2 regions of the Noviherbaspirillum sp. L7-7A genome follow, and region 1 is predicted to be linked to the other one. Evidence: predicted binding sites of a transcription regulator. Region 1 holds the regulator's gene; the other holds the start of a gene.
What was found. Region 1 encodes FNR, which switches genes on or off when oxygen is low (the NO sensors DNR and NnrR bind a similar motif). Its sites were predicted from a motif close to TTGATNNNNATCAA; they were not measured.

Region 1 (6,540 bases):
AGGCATAGGCATAGGGCAAGCCAAAATGCGCCGCCAGCTGGGCGCCATAGTTCGAGCTTCCCAGTATCCACATCTCCGGCGAAGTCGGCCCTTGCGGATGGGCGCGGCTGGCGCCAAACGGATGGCCGGGCGCCAGCGGCATGCCGCTGACCCAGGCCTGCAGATCCTGCACCTGCTGTGGAAAGCGTTCCGCAGCCTGGCCGGCGTCCGGATTCAATGCATAGGCGGTGAGACGGTCCGAACCGGGCGCCCGGCCGATGCCGAGGTCGATGCGGCCGGGCGCAATGCCTTCCAGCACCCGGAACTGTTCCGCCACTTTCAGGGCCGAGTAATGCGGCAGCATCACGCCGGCGCTGCCGACCCGGATGCGTGAGGTGGTGGCAGCGATGGCCGCCATCAGCACCTCCGGCGCACTGCCGACGATGCTGCCGCTGTGATGGTGCTCGGATACCCAGTAGCGATGGTAGCCGAGCCCGTCGCAATGCCGGGCCAGCGCCAGCGACTCGGCGATGGCATCGGTCTGGGGCCGGCCGCTGACAGCGGTGGATTGGTCAAGAACGGAAAGCTTCATGGTGTGGCCGCAAGCTGCCAGTGAAAAACCGATACTGTAATGCAACACGGCGCGTCATGCGCGCCGTGCCATTTCTGCAAACCGTGCCGGGAAAGTCCCGGCAACGACCTGAATTACTTGCCTGGAGCCGGGTTGCCGCCGCCAGCGCCGCCATCGGCCGGCATGATACGGGTGCCTTCGCTGCCAGCCGGCCTTGCGGTGGCGTCAGCGCTACGCTTGGCGCGCCGTTCGGCGGTGCGCTGCTTGCGTGCCTCGCGGCGGGCGGCGCGCTCTTCCGGCGTCAGCGCCTTCGGATTGCGCAGATTCGGCTGCGACGAAGTGCCGGGCGTTGGCACTTCGGTATTGGCGCGCAGCTGGCCGGCGCCGGCGTTGCGCTCGGCCTTGACTTCCGCGCGGCTGCGGCTTGCTCCGGAGTTACGAGCAGGCTTGTCCTCGAACTGGTTGACCTTGTCGATATCGGCGGCGCTGGCGCCGGACTTGACCTCGGCGCGGCTGGTGCCGCTGCCCTTCACCGCAGCGCCCGGACGGTCACTGAATTCATTGACCCGGTTCGTATTCGCCGCGCTGGCGCCTGACTTGACTTCGGCGCGGGATTGGCTGGCCGATGGGTCGGTGGAAGTGGCGGCAGGCGCTTGCGCGAAAGCCGAAACCATCGCGGCCTGAGCCAGGGGAAGTGCCAACAGCGTGAACATTTTTTTCATTTTGCGCATCCAGTCGTTGAGAGTGAAGAAAGGGAGTAGCACCAGCACAGCCACATCGTGCAAAAAAGATACCGATTTTTCCGCAGACCGACTGTGCGCTGGCGAACACAAGCGTCATTCCACTTAACTATTTGATAAACAGCTAATATCTGTTGTATCCGCGTTACGATGTGTTTGCTACACTTCGCCGTACCAACCGTTCTAATCCGCAGATCAGTACTGCGACACGTTTCATACCGTAGCGTTTCGTGTTTCCAACGGCTTGAGATATATCATTGGCGACCATGATCCAGTCCATTCCAGTCAGCAGCCAGCCAGCACCCATCAACGTCAATGCCCTGAAGGCAAGCTGCGCGGCCTGCAGCATGCACCAGCTTTGCCTGCCTATGGGGCTTGACGATGCCGACATGTCGCGCCTCGACGCCATCATCGGACGCCGGCGCAAGGTGCCGCGCGACACCCATCTCTACCGCATGGGCGACCCGTTCACCAACCTGTACGCGATCCGGCTCGGGCATTTCAAGACCTTCCAGATCAACGTCAGCGGCGAGCAGCAGATCACCGGCTTCCAGATGGCGGGCGAGCTTCTCGGCATGGACGCCATTGGCACCGAGCGCCATCACTGCTCGGCGGTGGCGCTGGAAGACAGCGAAGTCTGCGACATTCCGTTCGCCCGCCTGGAAGAACTGTTTAGCCACATTCCCACGCTGCTGCACCATTTCCACCGGATGATGAGCCAGGAAATCACGCGCGAGCAGAGCGTCATGCTCCTGCTGGGCAATATGCGCGCCGGCCAGCGCTTTGCCGCCTTCCTGGTCAATCTGACGTCGCGCTATGCCGCCCGCGGCTATTCCTCCACCGCCTTCCAGCTGCGCATGTCGCGCGAGGAAATCGGCAATTATCTCGGCCTGACCATCGAGAGCATCAGCCGCCTGCTGTCGCGCTTCAAGAAGCTGGGCGTGCTGCAGGTAAGCAACCGCGAGATCGTGGTCCTCGATCCGGCCCGCCTGAAGGCGATGGCAGCCGGCACCGAGAAATGCGACTAGCGTGATGCCGCCAATGTCGCTGTCATAGCGGCGGCTGGCGGTCGGCCGGCACATTGGCCAGGTAATAGCTGAGCATTGCAGCCAGCGAGCAGAACAGCCAGAACAGGAAAAATCCCACCGTGTAGGCTGCCAGCGGCGACAGCGTGAACTCCACGCCGCCCAGGTGCAGGTCCTGCGGATCGAGCAGGGAAAAGAAAAAGCCTTCCGCCATCGCCGCCACCAGGAAGGACGGCCACAGGATCACCATTGCCAGACGCCGCATCTGTGCCTCCTTCAGGGTTGGTCGGCCGACAGCGCCACGGAGGCCTGCTGCGGCCAGGGCCACACGCCGTTGATGCGCCAGCTGCGGCCCTGGTCTTCCAGCATCACCTGCCAGCGCGCCATTTCCAGCATCGGCAGGCTCACGCCGAAATTGCCTTCTGCATCCGCCACCACCGGCAGCACGATGTCCTTTTCCGGACGGGTCGAATGGACCAGGCGCAGCGTCATCGCGCCCCGCGGAATGCCCTGCGCGCCGCGCATCGTGCCTGTCAGCCGGCCAGCGGCGGCATCGTAGCGCAGTGCCAGCGACAGCCCCAGCCGGCTGGCAGCCTGGTCGCGCCGCAGGTCCTGGTTGATGGCCTTGCCCTGCCGGTAATAGTCGCCCACCACCAGCGCATCCTGCTGCGAGTAGGAAAGCCAGATCGTGTAACTGCCCGCCAGCACCACCAGGAACGGACCCAGCATGATCAGCCAGGGCCAGCGGTGCTTGTACCACGGTGTGGCGGGACGTTCGAGGGTATTCATGGATGGCATTTGCATTCTCCTTCAGCGCGGCACATAAAAGACCGCTTCTTCCCTGACCTGCAGGCCGGATTCATCCAGCGCCTGCAGGCCGATATGTATCTTGTTGGATCCCTTGCCGGCCTGCCCGCCATCGATGCGCAGCCGCACCGGCACGGAACGGGTCTCGGTGCCATTGAGGGTTACCTCATCGGCGCCGGCAAGCCGCAGCGATGGCAGGCCGTCCACCACGATCCGGTAGCGATGCGGGCTCTCGGACGTGTTCATGATCTGCAGGCGGTAGACATTCTCTATCATGCCGTCCTCGATCTCGCGCCCCATCGCGCCGCGGTCGCGCAGCACGTCCATCTTCAGCGGCGTGCGCATTGCCAGCGACAGGCCGAAAGCAACGACGATGGCCAGCAGGATGGCCAGATAGATCAGCACCCTGGGCCGCAGCGCCCGGCGCCGGATGTCGGCGCCGGACAGGCCCTGCTTCATTGCATGGTCGGTGCTGTAGCGGATCAGGCCGCGCGGCGAGCCGACCTTGTCCATCACGCCGTTGCAGGCATCGACGCAGGCGGCGCAGCCTATGCATTCATATTGCAGGCCCTGACGGATGTCGATGCCGGTCGGGCATACCTGCACGCACATGCTGCAGTCGATGCAGTCGCCCAGCTTCGCCTTCAGCGCACCGCCATCCGCCCTGGCGCTCTTGGCCCGCGCGCCGCGCGGCTCGCCACGCTTTTCATCGTAGGTGATGATCAGCGTGTCCTTGTCGAACATCGAGCTCTGGAAGCGTGCATACGGGCACATGTACTTGCAGACCTGCTCGCGCATCCAGCCGGCATTGCCGTAGGTGGCAAAGGAGTAGAACAGCACCCAGAACCACTCCCACGGGCCCAGCCCGAGGGTGACGACCTCGCGCGCCAGCGTATGGATGGGCGTGAAATAGCCGACGAAGGTGAAGCCGGTCCACAGCGCCACCGCGCCCCAGGCGGCATGCTTGCCGAACTTGCGGGCAAACTTTTCCAGCGAGGCCGGCTGGCGGTCCAGGCGCATGCGGGCGCTGCGGCTGCCTTCGATCTTGCGCTCTATCCACATGAAGATTTCGGTATAGACCGTTTGCGGACAGGCGAAGCCGCACCAGACCCGGCCGGCAATGGCCGTGGCCAGGAACAGCAGATAGGCCGAGATGATGAGCAGCGCGGCCAGGTAGATGAAGTCCTGCGGCCACAGCACGATGCCGAAGATGTAGAACTTGCGCGCCAGCAGGTCGAACAGCACTGCCTGGCGGCCGTTCCAGTTGATCCACGGCAGGCCGTAGAACAGGATCTGCGTCAGCCACACACAGATCCAGCGCAGGCTGGCGTAGCGCCCCTGCACCTCGCGCGCATAGATTTCCTCGCGCGCCGCATACATCTTCACAACCGCCACTTCGGGCGTGGTATTGCTGCTCATTTCAATGCTCTTTAACTTTGGCTGGCCGTTTCCGGCCAGCGCGGCTCAGTGCGGCCTTTACTGCGGAGCCGCTCCCTTGACATTGGACAGGCCCCAGACATAAGCGGCCAGCACATGCACCTTCGCCTCGCCGAGGAAATCCTTAAACGCGGGCATGGTGTTGGTGCGGCCCTTGCGGATGGTTTCCATGATGGTGTCGGCGCTACCGCCATACAGCCAGGTCTTGTCCGACAGGTTGGGCGCGCCCAGCATCTGGTTGCCATGGCCATCGGCGCCATGGCAGGCGGCGCAGGCAGCGGAGAACTTGGGCTTGCCCAGCACCGACTTGATCGGGTCGGAGGTCGAACCCGACAGGCTCAGCACATAGTGCGCGACATTCTCCACATCCTTTTCCGAGCCGACCGCGGCTGCCATGGGCGGCATCATGCCGTTGCGGCCGTTCATGATGGTGGTCTTGACCACGTCGGGCTCGCCGCCATGCAGCCAATCATTGTCAGCCAGGTTGGGAAAGCCCTTGCTGCCGCGGGCATCGGATCCATGGCACTGCGCGCAATAGGTCAGGAACAGCCGCTCGCCGATGGCGCGGGCCTGCGGGTCGGCGGCCACCGCCTTCAGGTCCTGCTGCTGGTACTTCGCAAACAGCGGGCCATAGTCGGCCTCGGCCTGCTTGAGTTCCTGCTGGTAGGCGCCAGCCGACTTCCAGCCCAGCTTGCCCGCATACTCGCCCAGGCCCGGATACAGCACCAGGTAGGCCAGGCTGAACACGATGGTGATATAGAACAGCCACATCCACCAGCGCGGCATCGGCGTATTCAGCTCGGTCAGGTCCTCATCCCACATGTGGCCGGTGGTCTGGGTCTGCACCCTGGAGCCGGGCGGCAGCGTGATCTTGTGCTTGGACTGCGACCACAGCAGCAGGCCGCAGCCGAGGATGCCGATCAGTGTCAGCACCACGATATAGATGTTCCAGAAACCGCTGGTGAAGTCAGACATGGCCCTGCTCCTGCTGTGCTTGGTCGGATACGCCTTCGTCAGCGAAGGGCAGCTGCGCCGCGGCGTGGAAATCCTGGTCCTTGTGACGAATGAAGGTCCACCACAGGATGCCGAGGAAGGTGAGGAAACTCACCACGGTCATGGCGCTGCTGGCCTGGTCGAATAATGTTTGGATATTCATGATGACAGTGTCGATTGATTAAGCGGGCCTAGTTGCGGGCCTTGATCTGCGTGCCCAGGCCCTGCAGGTAAGCGACCAGCGCGTCCTGCTCGGTCTTGCCGGCCAGCTCGGCAGGCGCGGCGGCGATTTCCTCGTCGCTGTAAGGCACCGACAGGCGGCGCAGCGCGCGCATCTTGGGCTGCACTTCCTGCGGGTCCAGCCTGGTCTTGGCCAGCCACGGATAGCCGGGCATGTTGGACTCGGGCACCAGGTCGCGCGGGTTGTCCAGGTGGGCGCGGTGCCATTCGTCGCTGTAGCGGCCGCCAACGCGTGCCAGGTCCGGACCGGTGCGCTTGGAACCCCACTGGAAGGGCCGGTCGTACACGAATTCACCGGCCACGGAATAGTGGCCATAGCGCTCGGTCTCGGCGCGGAACGGGCGGATCATCTGCGAATGGCAGCCATAGCAGCCTTCACGCACATAGATATCGCGTCCCACCAGGCGCAGCGGCGAGTACGGCTTCAGCCCGGCAACCGGCTCGGTGGTGGACTTCTGGAAGAACAGCGGAATGATCTCCACTGCGCCGCCAATGCTGATCACCAGAACCACCAGCACGATCAGCAGCCAGGGATTCTTTTCTATCGACTCATGCGAAAACTTCATGTCTTGCTCCGTCTTTCTTAATCAAGCGTGCGCGGCATTAAGTGCCGGGATACGCGCGGCAACCGGCTTGGCGTCACGCACCGTCATATAGGTGTTGTAGGCCATCAGCAGCATGCCGGTCAGGTAGAGCGTGCCGCCGGTGAAGCGGATCACGTAGTACGGGTAGGTTGCCTTGACGCCTT
Region 2 (6,540 bases), 960 kb from region 1:
TGATCAGCCGGGCAGCACCCGCTGCGGATGGCTGTAGACCAGCTGCCTGTCCTGCCGCACGAACCCGGCCAGCGTCAGGCCGCACTGCTCTGCCAGGCGCACCGCCATCGCGGTGGGCGCGGAGATCGCGGCCAGCAGGCCGATGCCGGCGCAGGCCGCCTTCTGCGCCATCTCGACGCTGGCGCGGCTGGTGACGATGGCAAAGCCTTCCCGCGCGTCCAGGCCGTCATGCGCAATGGCGCCGACCAGCTTGTCCAGCGCATTGTGGCGGCCGACATCCTCGCGCGTCAGCAGCAGTTCGCCATCCCAGCGCGCCCAGCCGGCGGCATGCGCGGCGCCGGTGGACTGGTGCAACGCCTGGCTGTCCGTCAGCGCCCGCATCGCGGCATGGATGGCCGATGCCTGCGCCACGCCGCCTGCGGCCACCGGCGTGACCGGCCGCAGCACCTGGTCCAGGCTTTCGGTGCCGCACAGGCCGCAGCCGGTGCGGCCCGCCAGCGTGCGCCGGCGCAGCTTCAATGCATGCATGGCGGCGCCGGCGATGGTCATGCGCAGTTCGATGCCCTGCCCGCCCGCCACCGCTTCCAGGTCATACAGTTCGGCGCGGCTGGCCAGTATCGCCTCGGACAGGGAAAAGCCGAGCGCGAAGTCCTCCAGGTCGGTGGGCGAGGCCAACAGCACCGCATGGGAAATGCCGTTGTAGACCAGCGCCACCGGCACCTCTTCCACCACGGTGTCGAAGGCCTGCGCCGCCAGGCCATGCCGCCATGCGCCAACCTCGCAGGAAGCAGCCGGCATTGCCAGCGCCTGCATGTCGGCGGCGGCGTTCATGGCGCCTCCATGCGGGTGAGCCGGATCGAGATTGCCTTGGCCGCCGGCACCATGCTTTCCTCGGCATGGTGCCAGAGCGGAATCAGCGGATTGCATTCGGGGAAATAGCCGGCGGCGCAACCCTGGGGGATGTCGTAGGGCGTGATGCGCAGGCCGGCCACGCTGCGCGCCACGCCATCGCTGGCATGGGTGGCAGCGGTCACGCGGTCGCCTTCGGCCAGGCCCAGCCGCGCCATGTCGGCAAGGTTCAGCAGCAGCACCATGCGGGTGCCGTAGACGCCGCGGAAGCGGTCGTCATGGTGATACACCGTGGTGTTGAACTGGCCGTCCGAGCGCAGCGTGAACAGGCGCAGCACATCGGCCGGCTCGGCCATGTCGGGGTTTTCATTCAGGGCTTCGGGCACGATGAAGTTGGCCTTGCCGGTTTTGGTTTTCCATTCGCGCTTCCTGGCAGCGATCGGCCGCGCAAAGCCGCCCGGCCGCCACATGCGCTCGTTGAAGCCATGGAAGATGTCGGGATAGGTCTCGGCGATCGCGTCCCTGATCAGGCTGTAGTCGCCGACCCACTTTTCCCAGTCCAGCTTCGGATTCGGCGGCAGCAGCGCGCGGGCGATGCCGGCCACGATGGCCGGCTCCGACAGCAGGCTGTCGGCCGCCGGCTCGGCCACGCCGCGCGAGCCGTGCATGTGGCCGGTGCTGTCCTCGATCGACACCGACTGCTCGCCGCCGGCCTGGCGGTCGATCTCGATGCGGCCAAGACAGGGCAGGATGAAAGCCACCTCGCCATGCAGCACATGGCTGCGGTTGAGCTTGGTGGCGATCTGCACCGACAGCCGCAACCGCCGCCAGGCCGCTTCCAGCAAGGCGGTTTCCGGCGCGGCCCGCACGAAGTTGCCGCCCAGGCTGACGAAGGCCTTTACCTCGCCCGACAGGATGCCCTCGCAGGCTTCCACCGTGGCCAGGCCCTTTTCGCGCGGCGCCCTGAAGCCGTACTGCTTCTCCAGCCTGTCCAGCGGCGCCAGCTCCGGCTTTTCGGTGATGCCCACGGTGCGCTGGCCCTGCACATTCGAATGGCCGCGCACCGGGCAGATGCCGGCGCCGGGCTTGCCGATATTGCCCTTCAACAGCAGCAGGTTGCACAGCATCTGCACGTTCTGCACGCCCTTCTTGTGCTGGGTCAGGCCCATGCCGTAGATGCCGATCACGGCGCGCGCATTGGCATAGGCGCCGGCCGCCATTTCGAGCGCCTTGCGGGCAAGGCCCGATTCGCGCTCGATGTCTTCCCAGCGCCAGCCGCGCACCGCCTCCAGGAACTCGGCATGGCCATGGGTGTGCTGCGCCAGGAAGCGCTCGTCCAGCACCCGCGCCCTGCCCGCCTGCTGCGCCGCATCGTCCCATTCGACCAGGAACTTGCACAGGCCCATCAGCGCGGCGCTGTCGCCGCCGGCCTTGAGCTGGTGGTACTGGGTGCTGATGCCGGTCTCGTCGGCGGTCAGCATCTGGGCCGGGTCCTGCGGGTTGGTGAAGCTGACCAGGCCGCGCTCGCGCAGGGGATTGAAGGTAATCACCGGCACGCCGCGCTTGCGAGCTTCCTGCAGCTGGTGCAGCATGCGCGGGCTGTTGGTGCCGACATTCTGGCCAAAGAAGAAGACGCAGTCGGTCTGCTCGAAGTCGTCCAGCGCCACGGTGCCGATCGGCACGCCGATGGTTTCGGGCAGCGCCACCGAGGTGCTTTCATGGCACATGTTGGAGCTGTCGGGCAGGTTGTTGCAGCCGTACATGCGGGCCAGCAGCTGGTACATGTAGGAAGTCTCCAGCGATGCCCGGCCGGAGGTGTAGAACACGGCCGACTGCGGCGCCAGCTTCTTCAGTTCGGCGCCGATCTCGTCGAAGGCCTGCTGCCACGATACTTCCAGGTATTTGTCGGTGGCCGCGTCCCAGCGCAGCGGCGACGTCAGCCGGCCCTCCTCTTCCAGCGCATGGTCGCTCCAGCCTTCCAGCTCGGTCGCGGTGTGGCGCAGGAAGAAGTCCGGCGGAACCCGCTTGCTGGTGATTTCCCAGGCGGTGGCCTGGGCGCCGTTGGAGCAGAACTCGAACGGATGCGGATGCGCCGGCTTGGCCCAGGCGCAGCTGACGCAGGCGAAGCCATCGGGCTTGTTCTGGTGCAGCAGGATGCGGCTGCCGTTGATGGCCGCCCCTTCCTTCAGCAGCATGGAGGTCACGGCCTTGACCGAACCCCATCCGCCGGCAGGCTGGTAGGCGGGCTTAAAATGTTCATCCTTGCTCATGGGCGATAGCCTCCTGGTGGGGCAGCAGCGGCGCGCAGTCGGCGCAATCCATTGTTGACCGGCATGCATCGACAAGATTCAGGACAGTGGCGGCTATCTGCGCCGGGCTTGCGCATTCCGTCATGTCGCCCCCGTTTCACCACGCCGGCGCCACAGCCGGTTCATCAGCGGCTTGACGCTGGTGCCGTGGAATACGATGGACAGCGTGATCACCACCAGCGTCAGCTGTATCAGCTCATGCGCCAGCTCGGTGGGCAGGCCATGCTGGATGGCATAGCTCAGGTAATAGATGGAGCCGATGCCGCGCACGCCGAACCAGCCCGACATGGCGCGTATGCGGGTCGAGGTGCCGGTGCCGAGCAGGCCGACGAATACGCTCAGGGGCCGCGCCACCAGGAACAGGAACAGCGCGAAGCCGACCGTCATCCAGTTCCAGTACTGGCTGACCATCATGCCGCCCAGGAGCAGCACCAGCATCAGTTCCGACAGCCGCTCCAGGTGCTCCTTGAACACCAGCGCCTCGACGCTGACGATGTGCGGCGGCTGCGGCTGTCCGTCGCCGACCGGCGCCGAGCCGCCGGATGCCGCATTCTCGCCTTCGAGCTGCTCCTTCTTCACGCCGGCCGAGCCGGCCAGCTTCAGTTCGCCGTGGCGCAGCGCCACGCCGGCGAAGAAGACCGCCAGAAAACCCCAGGTATTGAGGTAGACCGACAGGCCATACACCACGGCAATCAGGCCCAGGCCGACCAGGTCGTCCAGCACGTCATGCTTCTGCTCCATGCCGCGCAGCCGCCAGCCGACCTGCGCAATCAGCAGGCCGCCCAGGGTGCCGATGATAATCGCGCCCAGCGTGGCCCAGATCACGTCGACGGCGATCCAGCGCAGGCCATGGTCGCCCAGTTCATGCAGGCCCAGCATGCCCAGCCCCAGCATCACGAACGGGAAGGCGGTGCCGTCGTTCATGCCGGCCTCGCAGGTCAGGGTGAAGCGCAGCGTGTCCTTGTCGCCCGGATGGCGGGTCTGGACATCGGTGGCGAGCACCGGGTCGGTCGGCGCCAGCACGCCGCCGAGCAGGATGCCGGCGCCCAGCGGCAGGCCGAGAAAGAAATAGGCGCAAGCGGCGATCAGGCCGACCGTGATCGTCATCGACACCCAGGCCAGCCGCACCGGCGCGCGCCAGCGCGGCCACTTCACCGGCACCGGCATTTTCACGCCGGCGGAAAACAGCGAGATCAGCACCGCGATCTCCGTCATCAGTTCCAGCAATGCCGACTGCTTGATCGGATCGAAGTAGAACAGGCCCAGCACGGTGGGGCCGAGCACGATGCCGACGGCCAGATAGATGATCGCCGACGTGAATGGCAGACGCTGCAGCGCGGTCGATGTCAGGCCGCGCGTGAGCATCAGGATGCCTACCAGGAGAAACCATAGTGCATTGGTCATAGGCACGCTTGTGTCAGGTTCAAAACAATGTGACCGGCAGTGGCTTGCGTGGTTGCATTACCGACAGGCAAACGATCAAGGAAAGGCGTGCTTATCGCTACGGCCATTGATCATGCGCATACCGCCGGGTTACAGGGGAGCCGGACTTTCCGACCTGCATCCATGGCGTTGCCGACCAGCTTGATTTCAGTCAAGGAATATCCGGCGAGGGACGGCGATGCTGCAACCGTTGCCGGCACTTCGCACTGGACAGGTAAAGGCGAAATGGAAACCATGGAGCACGGGACAGGCTTGGCGGCAGGCACCCCGCCGTCGGCGGCATGGCATGCCAGCCCGGCCGAGGAAGTGCTGCGGCAGATGGACAGCCAGCATGATGGCCTGGCATTGCAGGAAGCGCAGCGCCGCCTGGAACGGCATGGCCCCAACACCCTGCCGCCAGCCCCCAGGCGCGGCCCGGTGCGGCGCTTCCTGCTGCAGTTTCACAATGCGCTGATCTATGCGCTGCTGGCTTCGGCCGCCATGACCGCCTGGCTTGGCCACTGGGTCGATACGGCGGTGATCGTCGGCGTGGTGCTGATCAATGCGCTGGTCGGCTTCCTGCAGGAAGGCCGGGCCGAGCGGGCGCTGGATGCGATCCGCGGCATGCTCTCGCCCCATGCCCAGGTCATGCGCGGCGGCCAGCGAATGGAAGTGCCTGCGGAAGCGCTGGTGACGGGCGACATGGTGTTCCTGGCCTCGGGCGACAAGGTGCCGGCCGACCTGCGGCTCGTCGACATGAAGAACCTGCGGGTGGATGAATCGGTGCTGACCGGCGAATCGATGCCGGTGCAGAAGCAGGTGGCGCCAGCCAGCGCCGATGCCGGACTGGGCGACCGCTATTGCATGGCGTATTCCGGCACGCTGGTCACCTCTGGCCAGGGCGCCGGCGTGGTGGTGGCGACCGGCGCCGCCACCGAGATCGGCCGCATCGGCGCCCTGCTGGAACAGGTATCGACGCTGTCGACGCCGCTGCTGAGGAAGCTTGCCCATTTCAGCCGCTGGCTGACCGCGGCCATCCTGATTGGCGCCGCCGTGGTGCTGCTGTTCGGCGTGCTGCTGCGCGGTTATGCGCCGCGCGAGATGTTCCTGGCGGCGGTCGGCCTGGCGGTGGCGGCGATACCGGAAGGCCTGCCGGCCATCATGACGATTGCCCTGGCCATCGGCGTGCAGCGCATGGCCCGGCGGCGCGCCATCGTGCGACGCCTGCCGGCGGTCGAGGCGCTCGGCTCGGTCACCGTGATCTGCACCGACAAGACCGGCACCCTGACCAAAAATGAAATGACGGTACAGTCCGTGCTGACAGCAGGCGCGCATCTGACGGTGTCGGGCGCGGGCTATGCGCCACACGGCGGCTTCGCGCTGGACGGGCGCGAGGCCAGCGCCGCGGCGCATCCCGAACTGGCCGGCATCGCGCGCGCCGCCCTGCTGTGCAATGACGCCAGCCTGGTCAACCGCGACGGCGCATGGCAGCTGGCGGGCGATCCGACCGAAGGCGCGCTGCTCACGCTGGCAATGAAGGCGGGGCTGGATGCTGTCCGCGAACGACAGGGCCTGCCGCGCACCGACGCCATTCCGTTCGAGTCGCAACACAGCTTCATGGCCACGCTGCATCACGATCATGCAGGACATGGCTACGTCTTCCTGAAGGGCGCGCCGGAACGGGTGCTGGCGCTCTGCCCGCTGCAGCGACGCAGCCTGCAGGACGAGCCGCTCGACGCCGCGGCCTGGTCGGCACGCATGGAACGGCTGGCGGCGTCGGGCATGCGGCTGCTGGCGGTGGCGATGCGGCGCGAGCCCGACCACCGCACCGAACTCGCATTCGCCGATGTCGGGGCCGGCGGCTTCACGCTGCTGGCGGTGGTGGCCATCGCCGATCCGCCGCGCGAGGAAGCGGTGCGTGCGGTGGCGGCTTGCCGCGCCGCCGGCATCCGCGTCATCA

Region 2: KTQ42_RS16660 (cation-transporting P-type ATPase) is a predicted target of FNR. The motif match lies at 4,743-4,756, and genes of this name have one in related genera.

The regions. Positions count from the first base shown of each region.
Region 1 is NZ_JAHQRJ010000001.1:2,706,459-2,712,998, forward strand. Features, by position in the region: gene KTQ42_RS12335 (LLM class flavin-dependent oxidoreductase) at 1-571, opposite strand, end outside; gene KTQ42_RS12340 (hypothetical protein) at 685-1,272, opposite strand; gene fnr (fumarate/nitrate reduction transcriptional regulator Fnr) at 1,557-2,318, shown strand; gene KTQ42_RS12350 (hypothetical protein) at 2,341-2,580, opposite strand; gene KTQ42_RS12355 (FixH family protein) at 2,592-3,104, opposite strand; gene ccoG (cytochrome c oxidase accessory protein CcoG) at 3,126-4,541, opposite strand; gene ccoP (cytochrome-c oxidase, cbb3-type subunit III) at 4,599-5,534, opposite strand; gene KTQ42_RS12370 (cbb3-type cytochrome c oxidase subunit 3) at 5,527-5,715, opposite strand; gene ccoO (cytochrome-c oxidase, cbb3-type subunit II) at 5,744-6,358, opposite strand; gene ccoN (cytochrome-c oxidase, cbb3-type subunit I) at 6,380-6,540, opposite strand, start outside.
Region 2 is NZ_JAHQRJ010000001.1:3,663,838-3,670,377, reverse strand. Features, by position in the region: gene KTQ42_RS16680 (phosphatase domain-containing protein) at 1-3, shown strand, start outside; gene fdhD (formate dehydrogenase accessory sulfurtransferase FdhD) at 4-831, opposite strand; gene KTQ42_RS16670 (FdhF/YdeP family oxidoreductase) at 828-3,119, opposite strand; gene KTQ42_RS16665 (cation:proton antiporter) at 3,240-4,562, opposite strand; gene KTQ42_RS16660 (cation-transporting P-type ATPase) at 4,827-6,540, shown strand, end outside.